Regions from separate parts of the Rhizobium hidalgonense genome, predicted to be linked through region 3. Evidence: predicted binding sites of a transcription regulator. Region 3 holds the regulator's gene; each other region holds the start of a gene.
What was found. The regulator PhoB, encoded in region 3, activates phosphate uptake and scavenging genes when phosphate is short. The targets are predictions, from matches to a motif close to TGTCATNNANCTGTCAT.
Positions count from the first base shown of each region.

Region 1: the regulator PhoB is predicted to act here: its motif matches at 1,997-2,013, upstream of FFM81_RS20305 (DUF1045 domain-containing protein).
Region 2: the regulator PhoB is predicted to act here: its motif matches at 1,670-1,686, upstream of FFM81_RS00960 (DUF2794 domain-containing protein).

Region 1 covers NZ_CP054027.1:4,155,981-4,160,412, forward strand. Annotated here, with positions in the region: gene phnE (phosphonate ABC transporter, permease protein PhnE) at 1-612, shown strand, start outside; gene phnE (phosphonate ABC transporter, permease protein PhnE) at 620-1,963, shown strand; gene FFM81_RS20305 (DUF1045 domain-containing protein) at 2,105-2,800, shown strand; gene FFM81_RS20310 (alpha-D-ribose 1-methylphosphonate 5-triphosphate diphosphatase) at 2,814-3,953, shown strand; gene phnN (phosphonate metabolism protein/1,5-bisphosphokinase (PRPP-forming) PhnN) at 3,950-4,432, shown strand, end outside.
Region 2 covers NZ_CP054027.1:214,069-218,500, reverse strand. Annotated here, with positions in the region: gene FFM81_RS00970 (Bax inhibitor-1/YccA family protein) at 1-480, shown strand, start outside; gene FFM81_RS00965 (GNAT family N-acetyltransferase) at 588-1,145, shown strand; gene FFM81_RS00960 (DUF2794 domain-containing protein) at 1,246-1,647, opposite strand; gene FFM81_RS00955 (DUF1223 domain-containing protein) at 2,006-2,746, opposite strand; gene acnA (aconitate hydratase AcnA) at 2,978-4,432, opposite strand, start outside.
Region 3 covers NZ_CP054027.1:3,791,632-3,796,063, reverse strand. Annotated here, with positions in the region: gene pstA (phosphate ABC transporter permease PstA) at 1-903, shown strand, start outside; gene pstB (phosphate ABC transporter ATP-binding protein PstB) at 920-1,735, shown strand; gene phoU (phosphate signaling complex protein PhoU) at 1,780-2,493, shown strand; gene phoB (phosphate regulon transcriptional regulator PhoB) at 2,630-3,313, shown strand; gene FFM81_RS18415 (GcrA family cell cycle regulator) at 3,673-4,206, opposite strand.

The DNA.
Region 1 (4,432 bases), 360 kb from region 3:
GAGCTGATGATCGTCACCATCAACGTGGCGCTGATCTCGACGATCATCGCCTTTGTCTTTGCAGTGCCTTTGAGCTTCTTTGCCGCCCGCAACCTGACGAATTCCTGGCTGCTGCGCATCTTCGCCAAGCGCCTGATGGAATTCCTACGCGCCTTTCCCGAGATCGTCATCGCCGGCCTGTTTTCGGCGATCCTGTCGATCGGACCGGTCGCCGCCATCATCGCCATCACCCTGCATACGATCGGCGCGCTCGGTAAACTTTTCTACGAGGTGGCCGAGAATATCGACATGAAGCCGCATGAAGGCATGAAGGCCGTTGGCGCCAACTGGTGCGAGCGTGTGCGCTTCGCCGCCCTGCCGCAGGTGCTGCCGAATTTTACCTCCTATGCGCTCTTACGCCTCGAGATCAACGTGCGCGCCTCGACCATCATCGGCGCTGTGGGCGGCGGCGGCATCGGCGAGGAGCTGAAACTGTCGATCTCGCGCGGCTTCGGCGCCAAGACGATGGCACTCGTTCTGCTGCTGTTCGTGACGATCGTCGCCGTCGACCAGTTCTCCGCATGGCTGCGCCGCCGACTCGTCGGCGATCACGCCTTCCTCCTGCAACATTGAGGCCGCCATGACGGTGATCGACGCCAACCGCATGCATGAGATAGAGACGCGCTATCCGGAATATTTCCACCGATCGTTCCGCCAGCGTTTCGGCGGACTGATGATCCTCATCGCGACGCTGCTCTACAGCCTCTATGCCGTCTGGTTCTTCGATCTGCCGAAGCTCTTTGCCGAGGCCCACTGGGAGCGCGTCGGCATCTATCTCAGCCAATGGGTGAGCTACGACGTGCAGCCGGAATTCCGCATCGGGGACGACGGCTCGATCGACATCCGCTATCCACGTTTCTCGCCGCTCGGCGACAATCCGCATCCGGACTGGCTGGTCAACAATCCCGACGGCAGCATCACCGTTTCGATCAGCGGCACGAGCCGCAGCGTCACCGTCTCGAAGAACGAGACGATCGTCACCGCCCATGGCGTCAGCGTTCCCGTCGAGGTTTCGAGCGGCGCGCCTGAGGTCGTCGGGCCGGTGCCCGGCTGGATGACCGTTTATGACGACAACGTGCTCGCCGATCTCGGTTTTGCCGGCAATGTCAACATTTCCGTCGACCGGGTGAAAATCCGCAAGCGTTTCATCGGCTGGGCGAATTTCATCTTCGACACGCAATCCTCCTTCTTCGACAAGCCCGCCGGCGAGGTCATCGGCCTCATCGTCTCCGGGCCGCGCATCAAGCCCGAGCAGTCCAACCTGTCGCTCGCCTTCGACGACGTCTGGAACAACAGCGAATGGCAGCACGGCGATGTCTGGACCAAGCTTTTCCAGACGATCGTCATGGCCTTCCTCGGAACTTTGCTCGGCTCGCTCGCCGCCTTTCCGCTGGCCTTCATGGCGGCGCGCAACATCACGCCGAACCGCTTCCTGAACCAGATCCTCAAGCGCTTCTTCGATTTCCTGCGCTCGGTCGACATGCTGATCTGGGCACTGTTCCTGACGCGCGCCTTCGGCCCCGGCCCGCTTGCCGGCAGCGGCGCGATCTTCCTCACCGAGACCGGCACGCTCGGCAAACTCTATTCCGAAGGGCTGGAGAATATCGACAACAAGCCGCGGGAAGGCATCCAATCGACCGGCGCCCAGACCGTGCTCGTCCATCGTTACGGCATTATGCCGCAGATCGTTCCCGTCATCGTCAGCCAGACACTCTACCAGTGGGAATCGAACGTGCGCGGCGCGACCATCATCGGCGCCGTCGGCGCCGGCGGCATCGGCCTCAAACTGTGGGAGGCGATGCGCACCAACGCCAACTGGGAAAACGTCGCCTACATGGTCATCCTGATCCTGATCGTCGTCTTCATTTTCGACGCCGCCTCGAACGCGCTGCGCCACCGGCTGATGGGCACGAAGGCACACTGACCCCCCGGTCGAAGATGATGGTGGCGCTGCCGTCATCATCATTCTGTCACGGAAATCTTTTAGCCGGGAACCTGCTTGCGGTTCACCGCCAAATCACTGCACATTGCGCTCCCCGTTTCGACGATCCCCAGGATAAAAGCCTTGCGCTACGCTCTCTATTTCACGCCGTCGAAGGATGATCCCCTGACCGGCGCGGCCTCGCTCTGGCTCGGCCGCGATGCGTTTACCGGCGAAACCTATCCGGCACCCGACCATGAGACACTCGGGGCGGCAGAGCAGTTCGAGCTGACCGCCGATCCGCGCCGCTACGGCTTTCACGCGACGATCAAGGCGCCGTTTTCGCTCGCCGCCTCCGTCACCGAACAGGATTTCATGACCGTCGTCGAGGATTTTGCGGCGCGCACGCAGGCCTTCGAAATCCCGGAACTGGTGCTCGGCCAGCTCGGCCGTTTTTTTGCCCTCGTTCCCGGTTCTCTTCATCAACCGCTTCAAGATTTTGCCGCGAAGGTGGTAAAGTCATTCGAACCGTTCCGCGCAGCGCTGTCTCCGGCCGATATGGCGCGGCGCAACCCGGAGAAACTCAGCGACAGCCAGCGCGCCAATCTGCAGCGCTGGGGTTATCCTTATGTGATGGAGGATTTCGGCTTCCACATGACGCTCACCGGCCAGGTGCCCGGGACACGCGCCGAAGTGATGAAAACCATTCTGACCGAGCGTTTTGCCGATTTCATCGGCCGGCCGCTTTCGATTACCGGCCTTGCGGTCTTCACCGAGGAGACGCGCGGCGCCCCGTTCAAAGTTCATTCCTGGCTGCCGCTTACCGGCGCCAAAAGCTGAAAGACCTGACGACATGAGCAAAGAGACCGTGTTTTCCAACGCCCGCATCGTTCTCGAGGATGATATCCTCTCCGGCTCGATCCTCATTCGCGACGGCAAGATCGCCGATATTTCCGAGGGCAATTCGGTAGCCTGTGAAGATTTCGAAGGCGACTATGTCATTCCCGGCCTCGTCGAGCTGCATACCGATCATCTCGAAGGCCATTATCAGCCGCGCCCCGGCATTCGCTGGAACAAGACCGCCGCAGTCCAGGCGCATGATGCCCAGATCGTTACCTCGGGCATCACCACGGTGTTCGACTGCCTGCGCATGGGTGCGGATGAGGACGGCGGCTTCGAGCATGGCGAGATGCGCGACATGGCCGACGCCATCCAGTCGGCCGAGAATGAAGGCCGGCTGCGCGCCGAACACCTGCTGCATCTGCGCTGTGAGGTCTCGGCCGACAATGTGCTCGAACATTTCGCCGATTTCGAACACGACCGGCATGTCCGGCTAGTCTCGCTGATGGATCATGCGCCCGGCCAGCGGCAGTTCCAAACGATGGATCAATATATCTTCTACTATCAGAAGAAGCGCGGCCTGAGCGACGAGGTCTTCGCCCGTTTCGTCGCCAAGCGCCAGGCAGAATCGGCGCGCAATTCGACGCCGCATCGCAACGCCATCGCCAAGGTCTGCGCCGAGCGCGGCATTACCGTCGCGAGCCATGACGATGCGACGCTCTCTCATGTCGACGAGGCGATCGACAACGGCGTCCGCCTCGCCGAATTCCCGACCAGCTTCGACGCAGCGCGGGCCTCGCACGGACATGGGATGAGCGTGCTGATGGGTGCACCGAATATCGTGCGCGGCAAATCCCACTCCGGCAATATCGCCGCCCGCGACCTTGCCGAGATGGGCGTGCTCGACGTGCTGTCCTCCGATTACGTGCCGCTCAGCCTGCTGCATGCGCCCTTCATCCTTGCCGATGAAGTCGAAAGCATTACACTGCCGAAGGCGATCGCCATGGTGACGTCGACGCCCGCCCGAACCGTCAGCCTCGACGATCGCGGCCGGATCGCCACCGGGCTGCGCGCTGATCTCGTCCGCGTCCACCGTTCGCATGGCGTGCCGGTGACACGCTCCGTCTGGCGCCAGGGACGCCGTGTCGCATGACGCATGAACCTCATCCGGGAGCTGGCGCCGAGCGCGGAATCATGGTCGTCGTCGTCGGACCGAGCGGCGCCGGCAAGGACACGCTGATGAACCTCGCTGCCCGGCGTTTTTCCGGGCGTGACAACGTGCATTTCATCCGCCGCGTCATTACCCGCCACCGCGATGCCGGTGGCGAAAATCATCTTTCGGTCTCTCTCGAAGGCTTTGCGGCCATGGAGCAGTCAGGCTCCTTCGCGGTCTGGTGGGAAGCGCACGGCTTGAAATACGGCATTCCGGCCGAGGTCTCCGTCGCCCTTTCCAAGGGCCATGTCGTCGTCGCCAACGGCTCGCGCTCGGCGCTTTACCGTTTCCAGGCCGCCTTCCCACGGCTGAAGGTCATCAACGTCACCGCCAGCGCCGAAGTGCTTGCCGGCCGGCTGGAGGCGCGCGGACGCGAAACGCATGAGGATATCATGGCACGGCTCGCCCGCGGACCGCTG
Region 2 (4,432 bases), 800 kb from region 3:
AGCTTCCGCATCAATAGCATGAGCGTGGCCGCCGCACAGACGACCTTCTGGGTCTATGCCGCACTGGTCGGCCTGTCGCTCTCGTCGATCTTTCTGGTCTACACCGGCCAGAGCGTCGTTCAGACTTTCTTCGTCACCGCCGCCTCCTTCGGCGCGCTGTCGCTTTACGGCTACACGACGAAGCGTGACCTGTCGGCGATGGGCTCGTTCCTGATCATGGGTCTTTTCGGCCTGATCATCGCTTCGATCGTCAACATCTTCCTGGCTTCGTCGGCCATGCAGTTTGCGATCTCGGTGATCGGCGTTCTGATCTTCGCCGGCCTCACCGCCTACGACACGCAGCGGATCAAGGAACTTTACCTGGAAGCCGATGACGTCGCCGTGGCCGGCCGCAAGGCGATCATGGGTGCGCTGACGCTCTATCTCGACTTCATCAACCTCTTCATGTTCCTGCTGCAGTTCATGGGCAACCGCAAATAACAGGACGGACTGAGATCGAAAAGGCGGCTTCGGCCGCCTTTTTTATTGCGCTGATTTTCTTCAGATGGTTTTAGAGGGGCTTGCCTCCTGATGGACCCGCCGCCGAAATGTCCTTTCTCCTGCGCGATGGCTCTGAAGCCGATATTCCCGCCATTACCGGTATCTACCGGGAATCCGTCCTGAACGGCACCTCGAGCTACGAGATCACGCCGCCCTCCGAGGCCGAGATGGCGCAGCGTTTTTCGGCAATCGTCAGCCAGCGCTATCCCTATATCACTGCAGCCGGTGCGGATGGAGGCCTGCTCGGCTATGCCTATGCCTCGGCCTTTCGCGTCCGCCCGGCCTATCGATGGATGGTCGAGGATTCGATTTATTTGGCGCCCGAGGCCCGCGGCCGCGGCATCGGCAAAGCGCTGATGACCGAGTTGATCGACCGCTGCACCGGTCTCGGTTTTCGCCAGATGATCGCCGTCATCGGCGGCGCCAGCCCCGCCTCGATCGCGCTTCATCTCAAGGCGGGCTTTGTGGAGGTCGGTTTGATGAGGGGCGCCGGCTACAAACACGGCCGCTGGCTGGATACGATGCTCATGCAGCGCACCCTCGGCGACGGCATGACGACCGATCCGGATCCCTCCGCCTATCCCGGCACGCTGTTTAGCGCATAACCGACAAATCGGAATCGATTTTCGGAAAGGCAAATTCAAAGTATTAGAGCGTCCTCAGCGCGTCTCGTTAGACGCGCAGCGCTCTAACGGCTGATAGCGCCTACTTGTCGACGAGCTTCAGCGCCTTGTCGAACACCTTCAGCACCTGGTTCAACTCGTGACCGCGCTTCAGGATGGTGCCGTGGACGTTGATCACAGAATAGGCGCCCTGTTTGGCGGCGAGCTTGGGATTTTTCTCGATGCGGAAGAGTGGCATTTCACCGGAGCGTTTGAACACAGAGAAGACCGCCCTGTCTTTCAGATGATCGATGGCGTAGTCGCGCCATTCGCCGTCACCGACCATACGGCCGTAGATCCAGAGGATCGCATCCAGTTCGCGCCGATGAAAGGTCACCGGAAGCGGGTCCTTGCTCTGCTTGTATTCCCTGAGATCGACGACGACTGAAGAATTCTTGTCGACGGAACGGCTTTCGCCGTGTCGTAAATCCGGCTGATCTGTCATTCAGTCTCCAAGGCCTCTGCGTGTGACAGGAGGGTGACAGTGTGCCCGAGCCGCCGCAAATTGCAAGAGCGCCGGCCGTTACATTCGGCCGCGCCTGACAGCGCCGCGCGTCTGCCGAGGCGCGCAAAGGACGCTGCGGCACTTTGAATCTGCGCATCGTACAATGCCCAGAGGAGCGCTGACGCTTTCTCGGCAACGCCGCATTTCAGTCAAAACAGCGCCTCATTTGCAGGGGAATTATGAATCCCGGTTTGGCGCCAGCGCGCCAAAGGGCCCGGCGGAGCGTATCGACCTTAACCCCAGCCCCGAATACGCTCAGCCGGGCCGCCCGGTACTTCACCCGCAAGCGGATGAAATCTCAGATATTTTTTCCAGCCATCACCACGGTCGCGCCAAGGATCGCAGCCGGATCACCATTGTCGGTCGCCGATTGCAGCAGGATCGCGCAGCCCTCGAGTTGCGGCCGCTGCAACACGCTCGCCGGCAGTGTCAGGCTGGTCGCTTTGCCGTCCCACATGCCGACCGTTTCGACATTAGTGACGCTGTGCAGATAGGATAGCTTCTTTCCGCTGTTCTCGCCTTTTTCGACCTCGATCGTCTTTTCCTTGTCGAAATAGACCATCACCACATTGGCTTTGCCCTGTCCCGCGCCGATCTTGATCTCCAGCTCGTCACCGCGCATCGCCGCGCTGATCGGAACGGTCAGCCCGTTGCCTTCGCCGCTATAAGTATCGATCTTGCCGTTGATGCCGCTGAGATCGGCGCCGGCCAGATGGCCGCGGCCGTTGACGATCGCCTGCGGCGTATAGACGTTGCTGCGGCCCATCGTTCTGGCATAGCCGTATTGCCGCTCGGTATTTTCCTTGGAGCTCAGCGTATCGGCCCAGCCGAGGTAGTTCCAGTAATCGACATGGTAGGCAAGCGCGATCACATCGCCTTGGCTCACCAGCTTGCGGAAAGCGGCGTCAGCAGGAGGACAGGAAGAGCAGCCCTGCGCGGTGAAGAGTTCGACGACGCCTTTCGGCGTGCCGTCTTCGGCCTGCAACGAGCCTGCGAGAACAACACCGGCGATCAGCGGAATCAAGAAACGGGGGGACATTCACCTGCACCTCTTTTTCAGCGCCGCCGGCGGGTTGGAACGGAAGCTCTGACATATGAACGTACGAATAATCCTTCCGGGTCCAAACGAAAAGTCACGAACGGGTGAGACGCAGCGCCATCGGAAGGCGCGGAAAACAAATCATCGTGAGCCCCTCGAAACCGTCGCCCGTAAAGAAAAGCCGCCGGAAATTGCTCTCCGGCGGCCATTATCATGCGAGGCTATTAACAATCAGGCAGCGAGGTCGCGCAGAACCGTCTGCAGGATGCCGCCATTGTTGAGGTAGACCACCTCGTCGAGCGTATCGACGCGCGACAGCAGCGGAACGTCCTTCACGGTGCCGTCGCTATAGGTGATCCTGGCGATCTTCTTCTCACGCGGCTTGATCTTGTCGAGGCCTTCGATGGTGACGAGCTCGTCGCCCTTCAAGCCGAGGCTCTGCCAGGTCGTGCCCTCTTCGAAGACGAAGGGGATGACACCCATGCCGACCAGGTTCGAGCGATGGATACGCTCGAAGGACTGGGCGACCACGGCCTTGACGCCGAGCAGGTTGGTGCCCTTGGCAGCCCAGTCGCGGGAGGAGCCATTGCCATATTCGACACCGGCGAAGATGACGAGCGGCACGCCTTCGGCCTTGTACTGCATGGCGGCGTCGTAGATCGAGGTCTCTTCCTTCGACGGGTAGTGGATGGTGTAGCCACCTTCCTTGCCGTTCGGGCCAAGCATGTGGTTGCGGATGCGGATATTGGCAAAGGTGCCGCGCATCATCACTTCATGGTTGCCGCGACGCGTGCCGTACTGGTTGAAGTCGGCCACGGCGACGGCGTGGTCGATCAGATAGGCGCCAGCCGGCGAAGCCGCCTTGATCGAACCGGCCGGGGAAATGTGGTCGGTGGTGATCTTGTCGCCGAACAGGCCAAGGACGCGGGCGCCCTTGATGTCGGAAACGCCGGTGCCCTTCTTGCCCATGCCGACGAAGTAGGGCGGGTTCTGAACATAGGTCGAATCGTCGTCCCAGGCATAGGTCTGTCCCGGGGGAACCTGCACGGCCTGCCAGTTGACGTCGCCCTTGAAGACGTCGGCATACTTGCTCTCGTAAAGTTCGCGAGTGACGTATTTCTGGATGAACTCCTGCACCTCGTGCGAGGTCGGCCAGATATCCTTGAGATAGACCGGGTTGCCGTTCTGGTCTTCACCGATCGGCTCCTTGGTCAGATCCGTCTGCACCGTGCCGGCAAGCGCGTAGGCGACGACGAGCGGCGGCGAAGCCAGATAGTTCGCCTGAACATCCGGAGAAATACGGCCTTCGAAGTTACGGTTGCCCGAGAGTACGCCCGATACGATCAGGCCCTTGTCGTTGATCGTCTTCGAGATCGGCGCCGGCAGCGGGCCGGAATTGCCGATGCAGGTGGTGCAGCCGAAGCCGACGAGGTTGAAGCCAAGCTTGTCGAGATCGGCCTGCAGGCCCGATTTGGAAAGATATTCGCCGACGACCTGGGATCCCGGTGCCAGCGAGGTCTTGACCCACGGCTTGGTCTTCAGGCCCTTGGCAACGGCGTTTCGGGCGAGAAGGCCGGCAGCGATCAGCACCGACGGATTGGAGGTGTTGGTGCAGGAGGTGATGGCGGCGATCGCCACGTCGCCATGGCCGAGATCGAAATCCGTGCCTTCGACCGCATAGCGGTT
Region 3 (4,432 bases):
GCCGATCCGTCGATCATCGGCAAGACGGTCAATGTCACGGTGCTCGCCGACGCCAATGTCGACAGCGCCAATAAGGGTCAGATCGACCTGACCGTCGATGAGAAGAACCGCAAGGTCAACGACAAGCAGGTTGGCTGGATGAACGAGCTGAAGGCGAGCGGGGCTCTGTCCAAGCAGTTCAACACCGGCCTCTTCGTCAACGGCAATTCCAGCCGTCCGGAGGCCGCAGGCCTCGGCGTCGCCCTCATCGGCTCGCTCTACCTGATGCTGATCGTGCTGGTGCTCGCTCTGCCGATCGGCGTTGCCGCCTCGATCTATCTCGAGGAGTTTGCGCCGAAGAACAGGCTGACGGATCTGATCGAGGTCAACATCAACAACCTCGCCGCCGTTCCCTCGATCGTCTATGGTCTGCTCGGCCTTTCCGTCTTCATCAACTTCGTCGGCCTGCCGCGCTCGGCTTCGCTGGTCGGCGGTCTGGTGCTGACCCTGATGACCCTGCCGACGATCATCATAGCTACGCGCGCCGCACTGCGCGCCGTGCCGCCGTCGATCCGCGCTGCAGCCCTTGGCCTCGGCGCCTCGAAGATGCAGATGGTGTTCCACCATGTTCTGCCGCTTGCTATGCCCGGCATCCTCACAGGCACGATCATCGGCCTGGCGCACGCGCTCGGCGAGACCGCGCCGCTGCTATTGATCGGCATGGTCGCCTTCGTCGCCAACGCGCCGACGACACCGCTCGATCCCTCGACGGCTCTGCCCGTGCAGGTCTATATGTGGGCCAACGAGGCCGAACGGGCCTTCGTCGAGCGTACTTCGGGTGCCATCATCGTCCTGCTCCTGTTCCTGATCGTCATGAACTTGGGCGCCATCCTCTTGCGTCGTCGCTTCGAGCGCCGCTGGTAAACGGAGTTACAAGATCATGAACATGTTGACCGAAGCTGCAGTTGAAAAGGCGCTGGATCAGAAGATGAGCACCGTTCCTTATAAGATGATCGGCCAGGACGTCTCGGTTTACTACGGCGAGAAGCGCGCGCTTTTCGATGTAAACCTGAACATCCGCGAAAACACCGTCACGGCGCTGATCGGTCCGTCCGGCTGCGGCAAGTCGACCTTCCTGCGCAGCCTCAACCGCATGAACGACACGATCGACGGCTGCCGTGTCGCCGGCAAGATCACCCTCGACGGCGACGACATCTATGATCCGGATATCGACGTCGTCGAACTTCGCGCCCGCGTCGGCATGGTCTTCCAGAAGCCGAACCCGTTCCCGAAGACAATCTATGAAAACGTCTCCTACGGCCCGCGCATCCATGGCCTTGCCAAGTCGAAGGCCGATCTCGACCAGATCGTCGAGACCAGCCTACAGCGCGCCGGTCTCTGGAACGAAGTCAAGGACCGCGTGCATGAATCCGGCACCGGCCTGTCGGGCGGTCAGCAGCAGCGCCTCTGCATTGCGCGTGCCGTCGCCGTCAGCCCCGAAGTCATCCTGATGGACGAGCCCTGCTCGGCGCTTGACCCGATTGCCACCGCCAAGGTCGAGGAACTGATCCACGAATTGCGCGAGAACTACACGATCGTCATCGTCACCCACTCCATGCAGCAGGCCGCGCGCGTCTCGCAGCGCACCGCCATGTTCCACCTCGGCAATCTCGTCGAGGAGAACGACACCGACAAGATGTTCACCAATCCCGACGATCCGCGCACCCAGGACTACATCATGGGCCGCTTCGGCTGATTTTGGCGATACGAAGCTTTCCGTTATTCGAAGGACAAAGCCCCATGGCATCGACACATATCTATTCTGCCTATGATGATGATCTGAAGTTCCTGTCCAGGCGGATTTCCGAAATGGGCGGCCTGGCCGAGCAGATGGTTGCCGAATCCGTCCGGGCGCTGGTCAACGGCGACACGGCGCTGGCGCAGAAGGTCATCTCCGACGATGTGATCCTCGATCACGCCGAACGCGAAATCGGCGACAAGGCGATCGTTACCATCGCCCGCCGTCAGCCGATGGCCGCCGATCTGCGGGAAATCATGGGTTCGATCCGCATTGCCGCCGATCTCGAACGGGTCGGCGACCTTGGCAAGAACACCGCCAAGCGCGTCATCGCCGTCCAAAGCACCGGCGTTCCCCGCAAGCTCGCCCGCGGCCTTGAGCATCTGTCCGAGCTGGCGCTCGTCCAACTCAAAGAAGTGCTCGACGTCTACACGACGCGCGCCGCCGACAAGGCCAGTGCGATCCGCGAGCGCGACAACGAGATCGACGCAATGTACACTTCGCTGTTTCGCGAGCTCTTGACCTACATGATGGAAGATCCGCGCAATATCACCAGCTGTACGCATCTTCTCTTCTGCGCCAAGAACATCGAGCGCATCGGCGATCACGCCACCAACATCGCCGAGACGATCTATTACATGGCAACCGGCGCCCAGCCGGAAGGCGACCGTCCGAAGGACGACAGCGCCAACACCGTTGGTGCAGTCACGGAATAACCGTCCGCACCCGTCAATTGCGCGCGCGCCCATGTGGGGCGCGCAAAGAGGTCGCAGCCACTTTTCTGATTTTGCGCAGGATGCATTGCTTAAATCATCCCCGGTTTAAGGATCATGCGCGAGGAGACCAATACGCATGATCCCGAGAGTTGCAGTAGTTGAAGACGAGGAGGCGCTCAGCGTGCTTCTTCGCTACAATCTCGAAGCGGAAGGCTTCGAGGTCGATACCATCCTTCGTGGCGACGAGGCCGAAATCAGGCTTCAGGAACGCACGCCCGACCTTCTCATCCTCGATTGGATGCTGCCCGGCGTCTCCGGCATCGAGCTCTGCCGGCGCCTGCGCATGCGGCCGGAAACCGAGCGCCTGCCGATCATCATGCTGACGGCGCGCGGCGAAGAGAGCGAGCGTGTCCGTGGGCTTTCCACAGGAGCCGACGATTACGTCGTCAAGCCCTTTTCGACCCCCGAGCTGGTTGCCCGCGTCAAGGCGATGCTGCGCCGCGCCCGCCCCGAGGTGCTGTCGACGGTATTGAAATGCGGCGATATCGAGCTCGACCGCGAAACCCATCGCGTCCACCGCAAGAGTCGCGAAGTCCGCCTCGGCCCCACCGAATTCCGCCTGCTGGAATTCCTGATGTCGTCGCCGGGCCGGGTCTTCTCCCGCTCGCAGCTCCTGGATGGCGTCTGGGGCCACGACATCTATGTCGACGAACGCACCGTCGACGTCCATGTCGGCCGCCTGCGCAAGGCGCTGAATTTCTCCAACATGCAAGACGTCATCCGCACCGTCCGCGGCGCCGGTTATTCGATGGAAGCCTGAGGCTGAGGGAGTGCGTGGTCGGCGTTCCCGCCTGCACAGCCCTTCCCACGCCCTTTCATCGCACCGGCGCGGCGTATGAGCCGGCACCGCCTTTCCTCCGTCATCCAGGCACCACCTCTCCTCCGTCATCCCAGGGCTTGACCCTGGGATCCATGCGGCTGGCACTGTGAGAAGAGCGATGGCATCCAGCTGCAGGGAAATTATCGAAGCCGAGTGCCTGGTTGTGGATCCCAGGGTCAAGCCCTGGGATGACGGAATGTATGGCTGGCTTTGTTGCCAAACACAAAGGCCGCCTTCCCACTCTACTCATAAAAAAACGGGCCGCGCGGCCCGTTTTTCATGTCCAGCGATGCCGCTTCTCAGCCGGCCCGCGCTGCCGCCCGGCGGCGTTCGTTGATTGGCTGGTAGGCAAGCTTCTGATGATAGCCGCAATAGGGCGAATTGTCGGGGGATTCGCAGCCGCAGAAATGGAAATCGTCCTTCAGCGGATCGCCGACCGGCCACTTGCAGGTGCGTTCGGTCAGTTCCGTCAGGCCGAGGCGGCGCGAGATCGGCACGACCACGTTGCCCTTCGGCACGTACTCCATTTCCTCGACCGTTTCGATCTCGATCTCTTCCTTCAGCATCGTTGCGCCCTGCTGGCGGGTAACGGTGCGGGTGGTGATGCGAGAGGCATAATTCGGTGCGCGCGGCGCCGAGGTATTGCGTTTCGGCGTGCGCGCCGTGGCGGCGGTGCCGCCGGCCTTGGCGCGGCCCGGAAGGCTGAGCCTATGTACTTTACCGATCACAGCGTTTCTGCTGACACCGCCAAGTTGCGCCGCGATCTGGCTGGCGCTCAGTCCTTCGGCCCAAAGCTTCTTGAGTTTCTCGACCCGCTCGTCTGTCCAGTTCATGCCCTGTCTCCACCTTCTGCGTTGGTGATGGCAGAATCCCTCACCGTTGTCCCGGAAGCCTCCGAAACAAGAAACGCTTGATCAATTTTGGTGACTAGTTCCGCCGCATGCAGTCTAGTAATTGAACTTTAACCTAGTGTGAGGCTGACTCCCTGACAAGAGTCGCGGGAATCCGGATGAATCGAATTCGTAGTTTTCCCCAACTTGCTGCCCCGGCGTGGCATTT